Regions from separate parts of the Paenibacillus sp. PK3_47 genome, predicted to be linked through region 2. Evidence: riboswitches for the same ligand, from Rfam matches in the RefSeq annotation. Region 2 holds a riboswitch; the other holds the start of a gene.
What was found. A riboswitch is a leader RNA that binds a small molecule or an ion and turns the genes downstream of it on or off. The one in region 2 is predicted to bind cyclic di-GMP.

Region 1 (4,354 bases), 400 kb from region 2:
GGAGGAAGTCATTCAGCATACGTATCAGCGTCTCAAGGAAGTGATGGACCGGTGCGGTGACGCCTACGAGCTGGTTTTTGTCAATGACGGAAGCCGGGACCGTACCGCGGAGATTATGCGTGATATCAGCAGCCGGGACGGGCAGGTCAAGCTGATTGATTTCTCCCGCAACTTCGGGCATCAGATCGCGATTACGGCCGGAATGGATTATGCTGAAGGCGATGCGGTCGTCGTGATTGATGCCGATCTTCAGGATCCTCCGGAAGTGATTCTGCAAATGATCGCCAAATGGAAAGAAGGCTACGACGTCGTTTACGGCAAACGGCTGAAGCGGCACGGGGAGACTATATTCAAAAAAGTTACCGCCAAGCTGTTTTACCGCCTGCTGAGCAGTATGACCAGTGTGGAAATTCCTACAGATACGGGAGACTTCCGGCTGATTGACCAGAAAGTCTGCGCGGTGCTGCGCGGGCTTAAAGAGAAGAACCGTTATGTCAGAGGTCTGGTGAGCTGGGTTGGCTTTAAGCAGACGATGGTGGAATATGTACGGGAGGAGCGTTTTGCCGGGGAGACCAAATATCCGCTAAAAAAAATGATCCGCTTTGCGCTCGACGGCATCACTTCCTTTTCGCATAAGCCATTGAAGATTGCCACTTATGTGGGCTTTTTCCTCTCCTTCTCCAGCTTCTTATATTTGTTCTTTGTAGTGTTCCAAAAGCTGTTCACCTCCTGGACCGTCCCAGGCTGGACTTCTATAGTAGGTGTCAATCTGCTGTTTAACGGAATCGTGCTGATGCTGCTCGGCGTCATCGGGGAGTATATCGGACGGATTTATGATGAATCGAAAGACAGACCGCTCTATATTGTCCGTGAAACCAGAGGGTACCGTGAAGGGGAGCCGGAGAGCATACAGCGGAGAGGCAGTGAATATGAAAGATCATAAGCTCCGCTCGGATGTTATCCAGTTTCTGAAATTCAATGCCGTAGGCCTGCTGAACACGCTTGTGGATTTTGCGGTATTCACACTATTGCATTCATTAGGTATGTTTAATACACCCGCACAGATCATTTCCTACAGCGCCGGGACAGCCAACAGCTTCATATGGAACAAGAAGGTGACGTTCCGGGATCGTAACAAGGGGAACACAGCAGGCTTTGACCGGATGCAGCTGATCAGGTTTATCATACTGAATCTTATTGTGCTGGGCATCTCGGTACTGCTTATTCATGTGCTTACGGACAGCTTTGGCATTCAGGTGCTCGCGGCAAAAGTGCTGGTTACGTTCGTCACTGTGATCATTAATTTTTTTGGCAGCCGTAAATGGGTATTCTAAAGGTATAGGTGAGAGCGGCAGGAGCTGCAGCTTCTATAACTGACAGGAGGTGATTGTCTTGCGCAAGTTTTCGTATTTGATCATTCTTGCGGGGATTCTGCTTATTCTTTATCCTACAGCAAATGAGTGGTATAACGACAGACAGCAGGAAAAACTGCTGAAAGAAGCGGAAATGGCCTACAGTGAACCCGCGCCTTCCACTACACCCGAGCCTGAGCTTACAAAAAGGTATGCGGAGGTCACTCAACTGCTTGCGGAAGAATCGGCCTCTGAAGAGGAAGTACAGCCGGTTAAGCAGGCCGAGCCAGAGGTTCAGGTCGGAGGGAAGGTCACTGCAATTATTGCAATTGATAAAATTGATCTGAAGCTGCCTGTGCTGGAAGGGGCCACGAAGGCCAATATGAAGCATGCTGCCGCGCATATGACAGAAACAGCGCCGCTCGGGGAGATTGGCAATGCGGCAATAGCCGCCCACAGATCACGAACCGCCGGAAGGCTGTTCAACAGGCTGGATGAGGTTGCGATTGGGGATATGATTTCGGTGAAGACGGCAGGTGCGGACTACCAGTACGAGGTATATGATATTTCTATTGTAGAGCCTACTGATATCTCTGTGCTGGACGGGAATAACCAAGACAAAATTCTTACCCTGATTACATGCGATCCGCTGGTGGATCCTACACACCGCCTGATCATCCATGCCAAATTATCATAAAAATTGAGCAAATATGACAAACCTATGAAAAACGTTAAAATTTTAATAAAAAAATGGTAAATCTATGGATTCGGGTATTGATAATAGAAATATATATGCTAGTATATAACTATAAAAGCTAAACACGATAACGGCAAACCTATCGAAAGGTAGGGACGCAAAGCTACAGGGCCTTCCCGTAAGGATGGCAGCCAGCTACCGAATGAAGAGGCTTTTTTTGTTTGTTCTAAGGCAGAATCTATTAATCTTTCAATAGATTTCCTGGACAGATAAAGCTTATACGATAACGGCAAACCTGTCGAAAGACAGGGACGCAAAGCTAAAGGGCCTTCCCGTAAGGATGGCAGCCAGCTACCGAAAGGAGTTTTATCAGTTGAAAAAGATTTATTTTATGCTGTTAACTTTATTTGTTGTGGTGACTTCCGTTCAGGTTAATACAGCTCAGGCAGCAAGTGTTGATTCCGGCTGGTTAAATACATCGAAATTAAATCAAGGCGTAGTGGCAGTTTCTTATGATGTTCCTAAGGACAAGCGTATCAAGGTCATGATCAGCAAGGGTGACAAGAGCTACACTTACAACCTGTATGCCTCCAAGCCTACCGAGACGTTCCCGCTTCAACAAGGTAATGGGACTTACAAGATCTCCGTACTTGAGAATACAACAGGCAACAAATACAAAGTGATCTCCAGCGAATCCGTGAATCTTAGTCTCAGCAATGCCAACTCCGTATACTTGAGTTCGGTACAGAATGTGAAATGGAACGCTTCCGATGCGGCAGTCCTCAAAGCAAAACAGCTTACACAAGGCAAGACAACTGATGAAGCTAAGGTAAAAGCAATCTATAACTATATCGTTTCTAATGTGAAATACGACTATAAACTGGCCGCTAATGTACCTGCCGACTATATTCCGAACAACAACAACACACTGACTACCCAAAAAGGAATTTGCTACGATTATGCATCCCTGTTTGCTACAATGCTGCGCAGCGAAGGAATTCCAACCAAGCTGGTCATGGGCAAGACAAGTTATGTTGCTGAGTACCATGCATGGAATGAAGTCTTTCTTAATGGCAAATGGATTACTGTAGACACTACTGTTGATGCTGGTCTGGGTAAGAACAATAAGGATGCTGGTCTTGTCAAAGTGGCAAGCAAATATGCAGCTGCTAAAGTATACTAAGGGTAGCCTTTTATATAGTTTGAATAGCGGGATGAACTGCTTAAATATTAAGCAGTTCATCTTTTTTTGATTTAGGGTTGCTTTTTTGTCGTAAGATGGGGTATTATAACTAAGCGTTGTTAAAGGCGTGCAGCTGAATACGAAATGAACTGAAAAATTCGTTTCAAAAAAAGCTTGCGTTTCTAAAACAAACGTGATATATTATAAGAGTTGCTGCTGACGATGTAATCGACAGTGACAACGAGCTTGATCTTTGAAAACTGAACAACGAGTGAGTACCTGGAAATCACTTCGGTGAGATCCAAAAATGAGAATGCAAATTCTCGTCAGATGTTTCAAAATGAGCTATCGCTCTTTTCAATACTAATTGGAGAGTTTGATCCTGGCTCAGGACGAACGCTGGCGGCGTGCCTAATACATGCAAGTCGAGCGGAGTTAATTTGAAAGCTTGCTTTCAAATTAATTTAGCGGCGGACGGGTGAGTAACACGTAGGCAACCTGCCCCATAGCCTGGGATAACTACCGGAAACGGTAGCTAATACCGGATAATTTCTTTTTTCTCCTGAAAGAAGAATGAAAGACGGAGCAATCTGTCACTACGGGATGGGCCTGCGGCGCATTAGCTAGTTGGTGAGGTAACGGCTCACCAAGGCGACGATGCGTAGCCGACCTGAGAGGGTGAACGGCCACACTGGGACTGAGACACGGCCCAGACTCCTACGGGAGGCAGCAGTAGGGAATCTTCCGCAATGGGCGAAAGCCTGACGGAGCAACGCCGCGTGAGTGATGAAGGTTTTCGGATCGTAAAGCTCTGTTGCCAGGGAAGAACGTCCGGTAGAGTAACTGCTATCGGAGTGACGGTACCTGAGAAGAAAGCCCCGGCTAACTACGTGCCAGCAGCCGCGGTAATACGTAGGGGGCAAGCGTTGTCCGGAATTATTGGGCGTAAAGCGCGCGCAGGCGGCGATTTAAGTCTGGTGTTTAAACCTTGGGCTCAACCTGGGGTCGCACTGGAAACTGGATCGCTTGAGTACAGAAGAGGAAAGTGGAATTCCACGTGTAGCGGTGAAATGCGTAGAGATGTGGAGGAACACCAGTGGCGAAGGCGACTTTCTGGGCTGT
Region 2 (4,354 bases):
ACATATATATTTAGGGAGGGTTCACTATGAAACTGGTACTTCTATCAGGCGGTTCCGGCAAGCGTCTCTGGCCATTGTCCAACGATTCACGTTCAAAACAATTTCTGAAAGTACTGCAAAGCCCGGCAGGTGAGCCGGAATCCATGGTGCAGCGGGTATGGAGACAGCTGCAGGAAGCAGGGATAGCGGATTCCTCCTATCTGGCAACAGGACGCAGCCAGGTCGAGTCCATCCAGAGCCAGATCGGAAGCAGCGTGCCGATTATCGTTGAACCGGAACGGCGCGATACCTTCCCGGCGATTGCATTGACAGCAGCCTATCTGTATTCAATGGAAGGAGTATCACCAAGCGAAACCGTGGCAATTTTGCCCGTGGATCCTTATGTGGAGGCTTCCTTTTTCGATACAGTAGTGCAGCTTGAGGCAACTATGCAGGAGAGCGGCGCGAATCTGGCACTGATGGGCGTGGTTCCCGAGCATGCGTCGGAGAAATACGGATACATCATTCCAACCAGCAAGGAAGCAGGCGCAGGCGGTTATCTGCAGGTCAGCCACTTCCAGGAGAAGCCTGACCGCGTGCAGGCCGAAGAACTGATCAGCAAGGGAGCTTTGTGGAACTGCGGCGTGTTCGCTTTCCGTCTGGGGTATCTGCTTGATATTCTGCAGCGCAAAGGCTTGCCGCTGAATTATGAGGAGCTGCAGAAGCAGTATAAACTGCTGGCATCCATCAGCTTTGATTACGAAGTGGTTGAAAAAGAAGAGAAAATCGTGGTTCAGCCGTACTCCGGTTTCTGGAAGGATCTTGGAACCTGGAACACGCTGACTGAGGAAATGAGCAGCAACCATGTAGGCAAGGGCGTGGTCACAGCGGATTCCGAAGGCACCTGCCTGATTAACGAGCTGGATATTCCGATCACTGTAATCGGGGCAAAGGACTTGATTATCGCTGCCAGCCCGGACGGCATACTGGTTACCCACAAAGCCGAAAGCCCGCGGATCAAGGAAGTGCTGAAATCCCATGAACAAAGACCGATGTACGAAGAGCGCCGCTGGGGCCACTACAAGGTTATTGATCATGTGAAGTACGATGAGGGCAACGAAGTGCTGACCAAACGTATCTTTATAGAAGCAGGCAAAAACATCAGCTATCAGCTGCACCACAAACGCAGTGAAATTTGGACCTTTGTGAGCGGGGAAGCAAGCATCATCATTAATGAGAAAATGCATAAGGTGAAAGCCGGGGATGTTGTACGCATTCCGGAAGGCACGAAGCATGCCATTCTTGCGCTGACCGATGTGGAGTTTATCGAAGTGCAGACCGGCTCGGAATTGGTCGAAGAAGATAATATCCGCATTACGCTGGATTGGGAGGATATTGAGCTGCAGCAGTTCATTTCCTAGGTATAGCAGGCACTTTTATAGGTCCAATAGAACTATTACCCAATTTAGCGGCTTCCAAAACAGGTATTAGGAACCAATTATTAAAGCTTTTTAATTTTTCTATAAACAAAAACTGAATAGCTCCGATAATTATGGTAAGAAGGAAATAACCTTCCAAAATACGACAAAGGCAAACCTGCTGAAAGGCAGGGACGCAAAGCTATAGGGCCTTGAAACAGTGGCAGCCAGCTACCGAAAGGAAGATATTTTTGAAAACTTACCGTAAATCTCGTGTCCTCGGCGCTATTCTGTCGCTTGCTATGGTGTTCTCCGCTATCCCTATGTGGGTGGCTCCCTCGACGGTTCAAGCTGCTTCAAGTGTGACAGCACCTGTTAATCCGGATGCTTCCGCTGCAGCAGTCAAACTGCTGGATAAATTGTATTCCATTACCGGAAAAGGCATTATCGCCGGACAGCATAACTACTTCGAGAGCCCGGACGAACTTAGCAACAATCTCAAAGGAACAAGCGGACAGCATGCAGCCCTTCACGGATACGAGCTCGGGGCGATCAGCGGCCAATCGGAGAGCGGAGTTGCCGCTCAGCGTAAAAATATTGTATGGAGTGCCACGAACTGGCACAAAGCCGGCGGTATTGTGGCGATGACCTTTCACCAGAATCTCCCGGGAACCAAATACGAGTGGTCCAATGTTCAGAAGAATATCACTCAGGCAGAATTCAATAAATATGTGACACCTGGTACTACACAATACAATGCTCTGATTGCCGATCTTGACAAAGTGGCGGTTTCGCTCAAAAGCTTGCGTGATGCAGGTGTTCCGATTCTCTGGAGACCTTACCATGAGATGAACGGCGGCTGGTTCTGGTGGGGCCAAAAGAGCAATTTCGCAGAACTGTGGAATATTATGTATGACCGTTTCGTTAACGTTCATAAATTAAACAACCTGCTGTGGGTATGGAATCCGAATGCACCTAATGCCTGGTCTACGGCTTATCCGCTGACCTATCCGGGTGCAGATAAAGTGGATGTGCTTGCAGTAGATATATATGAAAATGACTTTCAGGATAAATATTACACCGGTCTGCTCAACCTTGCTGCCGGCAAACCTATAGCCATCGGTGAGAATGGCGAAATGCCGAGCACTGCAAAACTGCAGAATTCGCAGCAGAATTATGTTTTTATGATGAACTGGGGCAAAATGCTCTATGAAAATAACAGCACGGCTACAATTAAAAGCTTTATGAATGACAGCTACACAGTGACTCTTGATAAGTTCAAAGCTTGGACGGGTGCAGCACCAACGGCTACACCGACACCAACACCAACAGCTACACCGACGCCTAAGCCTACGGCAACACCAGTACCAACAGCAACACCAGTACCAGTACCAACAGCAACACCTAAGCCGACAGCTACAACAGCACCGGCGGCTGCACCTGAATTCCAATTGCCTGCAGTTAATGGCCTTACCGGTGAATATTTCAACAATATGAACCTGACTGGTGAACCGGCCCTGGTACGCAATGATTCGCAGATCAATTTCAGCTGGCGCCAAGGCTCACCGGATGCAAAAGTTAATGTGGACAAATTTTCGGTCCGCTGGACAGGACAAATCAAGCCTGCTTACAGCGAAACTTATCAAATCTCCACGAATTCGGATGACGGTATCCGCGTTTGGGTTAACGGAACATCTGTCATCGACAGCTGGGTGAAGCAGAGCGGTACGGAACGTACAGGAAGCATTGCGCTGCAGGCCGGACAACTGTATGACATTAAAGTGGAATACTATGAGAATGGCGGAGATGCAAGTGCCCGCCTGATGTGGCAGAGCCCTAGCCAAGCCAAGGCTACGGTTGCCTCCGGCGTATTGTTTACAGGAACTGCGGCAAACTTTGCTCCGGCCAAACCGGCAGCAGATCTGTCGGCACCTGCAGCAGCAGCACCGGCACCGGCTCCAACAGCTACAGCAGCACCGACAGCAGTACCAACAGCTACAGCAGCACCGACGCCTAAGGCAACTGCAACACCGGCACCAACAGCAGTACCAACAGCTACACCAGTACCAACAGCAGCACCTGTACTCCAATTGCCTGCAGTTAATGGCCTTACCGGTGAATATTTCAACAATATGAACCTGACTGGTGAACCCGTCCTGGTACGCAATGATTCGCAGATCAATTTCAGCTGGCGCCAAGGCTCACCGGATGCAAAAGTTAATGTCGACAAATTTTCGGTCCGCTGGACAGGACAAATCAAGCCTGCTTACAGCGAAACATATCAAATCTCCACGAATTCGGATGACGGTATCCGCGTTTGGGTTAACGGAACATCTGTCATCGACAGCTGGGTGAAGCAGAGCGGTACGGAACGTACAGGAAGCATTGCGCTGCAGGCCGGACAACTGTATGACATTAAAGTGGAATACTATGAAAACGGCGGAGATGCAAGTGCACGCCTGATGTGGCAGAGCCCTAGCCAAGCCAAGTCTACAGTTCCTTCAGATGCATTGTTTACGGGCGCTGCGGCAAACTCTGCTATCCAAGCACCGGCAGTACCAACAGCAACACCAACAGCAACAGTAGCACCAACAGCCGCACCAACACCGGTGCCAACAGCTGCGCCGGCACCGGCGCCAGCGCCAACACCGGAACCAACAACGGAACCAACACCAACAACTGTGCCAACGTCAGCACCGGCACCAGCTGCAAACGGGCTCCAGGCAGAATACTTCAATAATAAAGATTTGTCCGGTACTCCGGCTGTTATACGCACTGACGCGGTTCTGGATTTTAACTGGCGTCAAGGCTCACCGGACGAGGCAATCGGTATTGATAATTTCTCCGTACGCTGGAGCGGCAAGATCCAGCCTTTGTACAGCGAAACCTATCAGATTTACACTACATCTGATGATGGTATCCGCGTATGGGTAGATGGAAATCTTGTGATTGACAGC

Region 1: another riboswitch for cyclic di-GMP. It lies ahead of C2I18_RS15265 (transglutaminase-like domain-containing protein); the one in region 2 lies ahead of C2I18_RS16945 (PA14 domain-containing protein).

The regions. Positions count from the first base shown of each region.
Region 1 covers NZ_CP026029.1:3,416,298-3,420,651, forward strand. The annotation lists gene C2I18_RS15250 (glycosyltransferase family 2 protein) at 1-943, shown strand, start outside; gene C2I18_RS15255 (GtrA family protein) at 930-1,334, shown strand; gene C2I18_RS15260 (class D sortase) at 1,384-2,049, shown strand; cyclic di-GMP riboswitch class I at 2,172-2,252, shown strand; cyclic di-GMP riboswitch class I at 2,328-2,408, shown strand; gene C2I18_RS15265 (transglutaminase-like domain-containing protein) at 2,423-3,232, shown strand; rRNA gene C2I18_RS15270 (16S ribosomal RNA) at 3,597-4,354, shown strand, end outside.
Region 2 covers NZ_CP026029.1:3,819,058-3,823,411, forward strand. The annotation lists gene C2I18_RS16940 (sugar phosphate nucleotidyltransferase) at 27-1,400, shown strand; cyclic di-GMP riboswitch class I at 1,559-1,636, shown strand; gene C2I18_RS16945 (PA14 domain-containing protein) at 1,649-4,354, shown strand, end outside.